DNA from 2 places in the Chitinophaga pollutisoli genome. Region 2 is predicted to be linked to the other one. Evidence: riboswitches for the same ligand, from Rfam matches in the RefSeq annotation. Region 2 holds a riboswitch; the other holds the start of a gene.
What was found. Region 2 has a riboswitch for cobalamin ahead of WJU16_RS11140 (TonB-dependent receptor domain-containing protein). Riboswitches for the same ligand answer to the same signal wherever they lie in the genome.

Region 1: another riboswitch for cobalamin. It lies ahead of WJU16_RS25845 (DUF5074 domain-containing protein); the one in region 2 lies ahead of WJU16_RS11140 (TonB-dependent receptor domain-containing protein).

What each region holds. Positions count from the first base shown of each region.
Region 1 covers NZ_CP149822.1:6,048,700-6,054,001, reverse strand. Annotated here, with positions in the region: gene WJU16_RS25855 (acetyl-CoA hydrolase/transferase C-terminal domain-containing protein) at 1-1,119, shown strand, start outside; gene WJU16_RS25850 (lysophospholipase) at 1,116-1,952, opposite strand; cobalamin riboswitch at 2,033-2,234, shown strand; gene WJU16_RS25845 (DUF5074 domain-containing protein) at 2,403-3,719, shown strand; gene WJU16_RS25840 (TonB-dependent receptor domain-containing protein) at 3,722-5,302, shown strand, end outside.
Region 2 covers NZ_CP149822.1:2,726,846-2,732,147, reverse strand. Annotated here, with positions in the region: gene WJU16_RS11160 (SusD/RagB family nutrient-binding outer membrane lipoprotein) at 1-74, shown strand, start outside; gene WJU16_RS11155 (ABC transporter substrate-binding protein) at 207-629, opposite strand; gene WJU16_RS11150 (hypothetical protein) at 629-1,141, opposite strand; gene WJU16_RS11145 (DUF6580 family putative transport protein) at 1,202-1,798, opposite strand; gene WJU16_RS11140 (TonB-dependent receptor domain-containing protein) at 1,814-3,718, opposite strand; cobalamin riboswitch at 3,822-4,028, opposite strand; gene WJU16_RS11135 (amino acid permease) at 4,076-5,302, shown strand, end outside.

The sequences.
Region 1 (5,302 bases), 2.8 Mb from region 2:
AACGTCAATTTCGACGCACCCGAATGCAGGGAAAGTTTCTTCTTCAATTCCCTGTTTGTGTCCGCCGCCACGCGCGCGGTGGTGAACAGCGAATCCGGTGATTACGTGCCCATTTTCCTCAGTGAAATCCCGCAACTTTTTTACCGCAACATCCTCCCGCTGGATGCGGCGTTCATTCAGGTCTCCCCGCCCGATGCACATGGTTATGTAAGCCTTGGCACTTCCGTCGATATCGCGCGGGCCGCGGTGGAGACTTCCCGGTACGTGGTGGCGCAGGTAAATCCCAATATGCCCCGCACGCATGGCGACGGTTTCATCCACATCAGCAGGATACACGCCATGGTGTGGCATGATGCCGCGCTGCCCGTGGTGGATTACTCCGCCGGCGTGACACCCGCCGTGGAAAGTATCGGCAGGCACGTAGCCGCGTTGATCGAAGACGGCGCCTGCCTGCAACTGGGCATCGGCACCATCCCCGACATGGTATTGCGCAACCTCTCCGGGCATAAAGACCTCGGACTGCATACCGAAATGATGTCGGACGGGGTGATCCCGCTCATCGAAAGCGGTGTTATCAACAATTCCCGCAAGAAACTCAATACTGGTAAAACCGTTACCTCTTTCATGACCGGAACGGAGAAGCTGTATAAATTCGTGCACGACAACCCTTCCATCCGTGTGATGGACATCGGCTATGTGAACGATACTTCCGTGATCCGCAAAAACCCCAAAGTGGCGGCCGTCAACAGCGCTATCGAGATCGACATTACCGGTCAGGTGTGCGCCGACTCCATCGGCACTTACCAGTATTCCGGGATCGGCGGGCAGATGGATTTTATCCGCGGCGCTTCGCTGTCGGAAGGCGGCAAGCCGATCATCGCATTGCCCTCCGTCACTAATAAAGGCATTTCACGGATTACGCCCTTCCTGAAAGAAGGCGCGGGCGTGGTTACGACACGGGGGCACATCCACTGGGTGGTAACGGAATTTGGTTCGGTGGATCTTTTCGGCAAGAACCTGATGCAACGCGCCAAGGCGCTCATCGGCATCGCACATCCGGATCACCGGGAGGGGCTGGAGAAAGTGTATTTCGAACGATTTTTGAATGGAAAGGGTTAATCCGGCGGTTGCAGCCGCACGCCGCTCAGCCAGCCCGCCATGAACTGGAAGATTTCCGGGCGCTGAGGTTCATTGTGCATTTCATGATACAGACCATCCCATTCTTTATACGTAATTAGTTTTTCCGGCGCCAGCCTGGAAAACTGACGGGAGCCGTCCACGCTCGTGAATGTATCCGCATTGCCATGCATGAGGAGCGACGGAATTTGCAGCCGGTTTGCATGCCGGAGGCACCAGATCCCGTTGCTCACCAGGATGTGCATGAGCCGCAAGCTCGCGTAGGGATGGCGGAGCGGGTCCTGTTCGAATTTCTCCACTTCTTTTTCGTCATGTGAAATTTTCCGGATATCCAGCGGCGCTTTGACGCGCAGGTGGGGCAGGAGAGAAGCCCCCGCGCGGAGGATCCCCCGCTGCACCACGTTGGGATTTTGCGGCAATAGCAATGCCGGCGCGGAGATCACGGCCGCCTGCGCATCCGGCTGGCGGTGGAGCAGCAAGCCCGTAAGCAATCCGCCGCCCATGGAATGCCCGTATAAAATCATCGGCGCGGGATGGCGGTCCCATGTTGCCTGCAGGAATGCTTCGAGGTAATCGAAGATGGCTTCCAGCGGGAGCGCGTCGCCGCGCTTGCCATCGCTTTTACCGTGGCCGAAATGATCGATCCCGGTTACGAGGTATCCTTCTTTATTGAAAAATTCCGCCAGCGGCGCATACCGTTCCACATGCTCGCCGATGCCATGGATCACCACCATCACCCGTTGATAATGTTCCGGCTGCCAGGTAACGCCGTGGAAGTTGCGGCCCTTGTACGACCAGGTGAAATCATGTTTCATGTTTCAATATAACCCCCAATATTCAAATTTGTTGGAGGAATCATTGACGGGAATCATTTGTTTAATTCCAACCATAACCGTAGGTTTGCATCGCATTTGGTTGCAGACCCCTTTCCGGGGCGCGCATTAAAAGGGAATCCGGTGCAAAACCGGAGCTATCCCCGTAGCTGTAATCCTGCATTCGTTTTTACCGGCATCACTGCATGCCACTTTCCAAAAGAAGGGAAGGCAAGCCGGTAAAGCAGGAGAGCCAGAAGACCTGCCTCATGTTTTTACCATTCAACGCTTTCGGGTGAAAAGCCAGGGATGTAAAGCCTTTCATGGCATTATATTCTCATTTTAAGAACCCTTTGTGCGCGTAGGGATCGTCGTGCGCATGAACAGGCAAACGTATTTGCCTGCATAGCACGCTTTTCCCGGATGGTTGTTTCGGAAAAAACAAACCTCTATATGAAACAACATGTACGCATTGTGCTCGCACTGGCCGCTATGGCTATGGCAGCCGCCTGTAACAAAAACGACGATGCAAGGCCCTCCGGCCCGAAAATCCACGTCGCCCAACCGGAACAAACCATCGCTGTTGGGCAGTCCGTGGAACTGAAACCGGAGTTCACGCAAGACGCCGGCATCACCTTCCGCTGGACCGTCAACAACGAACCCGTCGGCACGAATGCAACCTACACTTTCAAACCCGCCGCCACCGGCGATTACAAAATCACTTTCGTTGCCAGCACTACCCACGGCGCGGATTCCGCCAACTACCGCGTAACCGTGCTTGGCCAATACGGCAACGGATTCTACATCCTGAACGAAGGCTGGTTCGGCACCGAAACCGGCAGCGTGTTCTTCCACACCTATGGAGAAGACACCGTTCGCCCCTGGCAATACAAACTCGTCAACCCCGCCAAAACTCTCGGCGGCGTGATGAACAACCTCCAATACGGCACCATCCATAACGGCAAATTATACATGGTCGTGAAAGCCGGTGGCCCCCTCGTGGTAACCGACGCCTACACCCTCGTGGAAACCGGCCGCGTCAATAACGTGGCAGGCGGCAAAGGCATGAGCTTCCTCGGGCTCGACGCTACGCGTGGCCTCATCGGGGCCGGCGACGGCATTTATCCCATCAACCTCAGCACCCTCGCCATCGGCGCTAAAATCGCCGGCGTATTCGGCGCTACCGGCAACATGGTAAAGTCCGGCAACTACGTGTTTGCGCATAACAGCACCGACGGCATGGTGGTCCTCAACGCCACCACCTACGCCGTTATTGAAAAGCCTTTCAAAGCCACCATCGGATTCGTCACCGGAAAAAATGGCCGGATCTATGGCGCGAAGGACTCACTCCTCATGTCCGTACACCCCACCACACTGGCGAAAGACTCCCTGAAAATGCCCTTCCGCGCCGTGTCGCCCTTCGGCGCCTGGAGAAGCGTGCAGATGACGGCCTCCACCCTCAACGACCACATCTTCATCATCCAGCCCGGCTCCGGCTGGAGCTATGGCACAAAATTGTACCGGTACGTAGCGGGTAACGCCGCATCCATCAACGAGCCTTTCATCACCCTGCCCGACGACCAGTGGTTCTACGGTTCCGGTGTGAATTACGATCCGCATACCGACGAGCTCGTGGTAACCACCATCAACGGCGCATTCTCCGGGCGCATCAACAAAATCGCGTTTTACAATGCGCAAACCGGCGCCCTCAGGAAAACAATCACCTACGAAGGCTGGTACTTCCCGGCCATGACCGTATTGCAACCATAAATATGAAATCCCTCGTGAAAATCCGCTGCGCCGGTGCCTGCCTGCTACTCGCAGGCAGCGCCGCCGCGCAGCAAATCCCGGATTCCAACCGTGTGCGCGACCTGCAGGAAGTGCGCATCTTCGCGCCACAGCCCGCCCGCGAGATATCGCCGGGGCAAACGCTACAGGGCGCGCAGCTGCAAAGGCTCGGCGCACAATCGGTTGCCGACGCCATCCGGTATTTCTCCGGGTTGCAGATCAAGGATTACGGCGGAGTGGGCGGGTTGAAGACGGTGGACGTCCGCGGGATGGGCACCAACCACACCGCCGTGTTCTACGACGGCATCCAGCTCGGCAACGCGCAAAACGGGCAAATCGATCTGGGGAAATTCTCGATGGACAACATGCAGGCCGTTTCCCTTTACAACGGGCAGAAGAGCAATACCTTCCAACCCGCGAAGGATTACAGCGCCTCCGCCGCCATCTACCTCACGCCGCTAAAGCCCGAATTCAAAGACGGGAAGCGTCATTTATTGAAAGGCATCGTCAAAACCGGGTCTTTCAGCCTGCTCAATCCCGCCATGCTTTATCACCAGAAACTCGGCAAACGTACCGCACTGTCGCTGAATACGGAATATGTATACGCCGGCGGGCAATACAAATTCCGGTACCGGAAAATCAACGGGTACGACACTACCGCCATGCGCAAAAACGGCGACGTGAACGCCTTCCGCGCCGAGGCCTCCCTGCATGGCAGCATGCCCTCCGGCGACTGGAGCACCCGTCTCTATTTCTATGACTCCGAACGCGGTCTGCCGGGATTCGTGGTGAACGGGGTGTTCGGGCACACCGACCGGCAGTGGGACCGCAACATCTTCTGGCAGGGCCAATTACGGAAAGATATCACCAAACGGTACAGTGTTCTTTTCAACGCCAAGTACGCCAACGATTACACGCGGTACGTGGCATCGGATCCCAGCTGGCTCCTGCTCGACAATACCTACCGGCAACAGGAAGCCTATGCCTCGCTCGCGCAGCAATTTACGATCAAACCCTGGTGGACGGCGGGTTTGTCGGCCGATTACCAATACAACCTGCTCGACGCTTCGCTGAAGAATTTCTCTTATCCCAAGCGGCATACGGTGCTCGGGGCGCTCAGCAGCTCGGTAACCTTACCGCGCTTCAGCGCGCAGGCCGCCCTGCTGGCAACGCTGATGAATGAAAGCGTAAAGCTGAACAGCGCCTCCGAACCCAAAAGAGAACTGACGCCTTCGCTGGTACTGTCGTGGCAACCGTTGAAAAATGAAGATTTCAGGCTGAGGGGATTCTACAAGAACATCTTCCGCATGCCTACTTTCAACGACCTGTATTACACCGAAATCGGTAACTCGCGGCTGGATCCGGAATACACCATCCAATACGACGCCGGCTTCACCTGGAACAAACCGCGACCCGGCAAAGTCCTGGAAAACTTCTTCCTGGAAGCGGACGCTTATTATAATGAAGTGACCGGCAAAATCGTGGCCATGCCTACCGTTAGCCAGTTCCGCTGGACGATGGTGAACCTTGGCTTCGTTATAATCCACGGGCTCGACGTCCGCGCC
Region 2 (5,302 bases):
AGGTGAAAGCCGCGCTGCAACGCCAGTTTGGCGGAACGGACGATATCAACGGCGATATGTGGCTGATTAAATAAGCAGTGATTTTGGATTGTAATATGCGGGATCGCCGAAAGGGTAGTCCCGGTTTTAAAAAGGGCCTCCCGCGCTGAAGTGCTCCCAAAAGTGTCCAACTTTTTGGGAGCAGTACAGAATGGAAGGCCCTTTTTTTATGCGGTTACCACCCCGGTATCGATGGAACGGAATTTATGTTTCAGGTGTTGCGGCGGAGAGAAAATCTGGGGGTGGAAAAGATGGGCGAGCACCTCCACGCCGTCGGTCAGCGTGCTGGCGCTGGGCTGCGTGAAGAGATCGTAATCCGCCAGGTGTACCTCGTTATTGCGGACGGCCTGCAGGTTGTTCCAGCCGGGAACTTTGGTCACGAGGTCCAGCTCGTCGAGCGAGCGGCTGGTGAGGAACCCGCAGGGCGCAATCACGAGCACTTCCGGGTCGTAGCGGAGGATTTTTTCCCAGGTGGTAACGATGGAGTCGCCCGCGGGGTTCGACAGCATATCTACGCCCCCGGCGTATGCCACCTGGTAAGGGATCCAGTGGCCGCAGTTGTATACCGGCGACATCCATTCCATGATCATCACGCGGCGCAGGGGGAGCGGTGTTGGCGGAGGCGGTCCACCACGGCGTCGAGCCTTTGCTGGAGGGCGGTTACGTAGCGGAACGCGGCGGCTTCTTCGCCCAGGGCGCGGCCGATGGTGATGGCGCACTGGAATACGTCGTCGAGGTTATTGGGACTGAGGCTCACCAGTTCAGGTTGCTTCTCCAGTTTGTGCACAGCTTGTTGGGTACAGTGCGTGTCAATCTGGCAAACTTCGCATACGTCCTGTGTGAAGATAACGTCGGGCGCGATGTCGGCCAGGATCGGTTCGTCTACATAATACAGGCTTTTGCCCTGGGCTTTGGATGCGGAAAATATGCGGTCGATTTCCTCGCTGCTGTATTGCTTGCCTTCAAGGACGCAGCGCACAACTTTCCGTTTTTCATCCAGCGCTTGCGGCGGGCATTCGAACGTGATGCCGTCAAGCAGATGCTGGAGGCCCATGTCGTAAATCATTTGCGTGGCGGCGGGGAGGAAGGAGGAAGCGGTCATGGTAAATACGGTTACGGGTGGAAGAAAAAAGGCCGGTTTGCAGCCGGCCTTTTCGAAGATTTATCGGGCGGAAAGCGCCGGGATCCTGTTTTCCAGCCAGCTGAACAGGCCAAAGAAGATGCCGCAATACACGACATTGGAAATCAGGGTGTTTTTGATAAAGGGAAGGCCCAGTGCGTAGCATTTCACCAGTCCGGAGAAGTCGCGGGAAAACGGCAGGCCGGTAGTGATGTCGATGCTGGTCGGGCGCATCCAGGTGCCGAAATCCACGATCAGCCAGTATAACACGGCAGACAGTACGGCACCGCCCAGTACGGGGATCACTTTCACGTCGCGGATGACCAGTTGCCCGATGAGCACCATCGCGGCGAAGCCGATATAATTCCAGTACCAGCCTTCGAACAGGAAGCCGTCCGCATATGCAGCGTACACCGTTTTCATCATGATCACATCACTGAGGAAAAGCGCCAGCAACGGAAACAGATAGCTTTTCCATTTGTCGGCGAACATGGCGCCGCCGAAGAGGGCCATGGCTCCGAGCGGGGAGAAGTTGGAGAACGGCGTGAGGTTGCCCGCGGCAGTTACGCGCAGGATGCCCCCGGCTACGATAAACAGCAGCAATACGATGAAACGCGGCTGGATTTGTTTGATGGACATGCGTCAGTTTTTAAATCAGAATGAAAAAGATACCCCGCTCTGCATGTTGAACCCAAGCACGGAGTAGCCGTAAATTTCCCAATATTTTTTGTTATTGGTGATATTATTTGCATGCAGGAAAATTTTAGCTTTCCCGAAGTTGTATTCCGCGTAGGCGTTCCAGATAGTATAGGCCTCCAGCTGGATGTTTTCCGCCGACCAGGCGTTGGGCGCGTAGTACAAATCGCCACGGGTGCCCGTGTGGCGCACGCTGGTGCCTACAAATAACCCTTTCGTAGCCTGGAAACTGATGTCGATCTGGCCGGTGTGATTGGGGCGGCGCACCAGGTTGGAATAGGTGGTGTCTTTGCCGGAGGGCGCCTGCGTCGTCACCTGCCCGTCTACATACGCATAAGACGCCTTCACGCTCAGCTTTTCAATGGGTCGCGCGCTCACTTCCACTTCCACGCCCTTGTCGCGCTGCTGGTTGAAGTTGATGTATTTATAGTTGATGTAGGAAATCTGATCCTTGATATTACGTTTAAAGCCCACCACGCGCAGGTCCAGCTTGTTCTGCAACAGGTACGTCTGGATACCGGCCTCGTAGCTGTCGGCATGTTCGGCCTTCAGGTCGGGGTTGCCGTACTGGCTGTACAGCGAAGTCAGCGTCGGCGCCTTGAAGCCGGAAGCCACCGTGGCAAAAACCTTCAGCTTATCGGAAAAAACATAGGAAGGGTTGATGGTGTAGGTGAACTTGTTGCCGTACTTGTTATGGATGGTGTAACGCCCGCCCAGCTCCAGGTTGAAGCCGTGGAAGTTCTTCAGGAACAGCGAAACGTAAGGGCTCACGGTGTTCTGGCTGTGTTTGTCCCAGGAATTGTCTTCGTCGGGTTCGGCGTTGATCATTTCCGCCTGGCGGTATTCCACGCCGGCGAGCGCCTGGAGCCAGTTGGTGATGTCGTAGTGGCTGTACACTTCTCCGAAATAGGAGCGGCCGTCGAGGTGGGTGGTGTCCCAGCCGGTTTCGTCGAAGCGGTTCACGCGCTGATAGGCGAAGTTACCGTGGATATTACCTTTGTTGCCGAGTGCGTATTGAGTGCGCACGCCGGAATGCAGGAAGTCGGATTCGTTTTTGTTGATGCGGGAATCGGCGAAGGATCCTGCATCGAAGCGGCTTTTATAGTCGCTGTAGAATAGGAACGGCTGGATACGGAAATTTTCCGTGGCCTGGATGCCCACGGTGGCGTTGAGGCCATTCTGGCGGTAGCCGTCGCGGTCGAAAACGTCTTTCACCGTATCGGGCCGCGCGGCTTCGGAGATACCGTCGGTGGTGAAATGGGTGAAGGCGATATTGTAATCGATATTGTCCTGTTTGCCGCGGAGGCCCAGGGAGCCTTTCATGGTGCGGTTGGAGCCGAACATGAGGTCGCCGAAAACGTTGACGGGTTTGTTGCCGCCTTTCTTCATGATGATGTTGATCACGCCGGCGATGGCGTCCGCGCCGTAGAGCGTGGTTTGGGTGCCGCGTAGGATCTCGATCCTTTCCACCTGGTCGATGGGCAGGAAGCGGAGGTCGATGGCGTTTCCGGTGAGGCCGGTGGCGTCGGCAACGGGGATGCCATCCATGAGGATGGTGGTGTACTGGGAGGTGGCGCCGCGGAAGTAGACTTCGCGGTTTTTGCCGGGATTGGAATAGACGCCGCCGATCACGATGCCGGTGGATTCGTTGAGCACGTCGGCCACGGAGCGGCCGAGGTTCTGCTCGATCTGGCGGTTGCCGATGATGGTAAGGACTTTCCCGGTTTCGCTGAGTTTCTTGGCGAATTTGGTGGCGGTAACGGTGTAAGTGCTGAGCTCGGAGACGCGGGTGGAATCCTGCGCCGATGCGATCTGGCTGGCGGCGAGGAAGCCGGCGGTCAGGATCAGGTGTGTTTTTTTCATGTAGGCCATAGATTGTAAATAATCAGTGGCGCCTGGGGAAATTGAAAAGTACGTATGTTGGCTATGCCGCATATGTCCTCCGCTTTTCACCCGAAAGCGCGGATAAATCAAAAAGGTATGCGGCAGGTCTTCTGGCTTCGTCCGCTTTCCAGGAGGCCTTCCCGTTCCGTTGTACCGGAATAGTGGCTGGGGATCCTGAAAATCTTGTATGCGGGCTTACAGCTACGGGGATAGCTCCGGATTTGCACCGGATTCCCTATTAATGCCAGCCCCGGGTAGGGGCAAGGCAACCGTTTACCGGCCGCAAACCTACGGATATTTTGGTAAATAAGGCGTTAATCGGTTATCTTGTACAACATGAGCATCAAACCGAAACTCGGGCCTTTCGACCTCACCATGATCGTGGTGGGGCTGGTGATCGGGATGGGAATCTTCCGGACGCCGGTGAGCGTAGCCCGGGAAACCGGTACGCCGGCGCTGTTCTATATGGTATGGGTGCTGGGAGGGCTCGTCACCTTGTGTGGGGCGCTGACCTACGCCGAGATCGGCTCGCGCTTTCCCGTCGCGGGCGGGTTTTACAAAGTGCTGTCGCACGGCTTCCACCCCGCTTATTCCTTCATGATCAACTGGACCCTCGTCATCTCCAACGCCGCTTCCATAGCGGCGGTTTGCATTGTGGGAGCGGAGTACATCGGCCCGGTGATCCTCCCAGGCTCCATGCAGCACGAGGGCGGGCGAAAGGCGATCGCCATTTCGGCGGTGCTTGTGCTCTATATCGTAAATATGCTCGGCATCCGGATGAGCGCCAGCTGGCAAAACGTGCTCACCGTATTCAAAATCACCCTGGTGCTCCTCCTCTGCCTGGCCGCCTTCAGCAGCCATGTAGCGCCCGCCGCTGAGGTAGCGGCATCCGCCACGAGCCATAGCTGGGCATATATCTTCGGCGCCGCCCTCGTCCCGGTTTTCTTCACCTATGGCGGCTACCAGCAAACGATCAATTTCGGGTCCGACGTGCGCGATCCCGTCAAAAACATGCCCCGCGCCATCGTCATGGGCATCCTCATCATCCTCGCCCTCTATCTGACTGTCAACTACGCCTACGTGAAAGTGATCGGTTTCGAACAGCTAAAAAATACTGACGCCCTCGCGGCGCGCATGGCGGAAGTGTTTTTCGGGGAATATGGCTTCAAGATAACCTCGGTATTGCTGTTTTTGTCGGTGCTGGGATACGCGAACGTCAATCTCATGTCGAATCCCCGGATGTATTACGCCATGGCGGAAGACGGTGTGCTGCCGTCCGTGTTCAGACGCATCAACGCGCGCACGCAGGTGCAGGAAGTGGCGCTTTCCGTATTCACCGCGCTCATCATCGGTATGCTGTATTTCCTCAGCAACTTCGACAATATTATCCAATATGTCATGCTTTTTGACTCAATTGGCCTTGCTTCGGCTGCAGCAACGATATTTGTGCTGCGGAAGAAAACGGCGCACCTCGACGGGCAGATCTATAAAGTTCGGTTTTATCCCCTGGTGCCGGCGTTTTTCATCACCGTGTATTTATTTGTAACTGTCAATATTTTTATC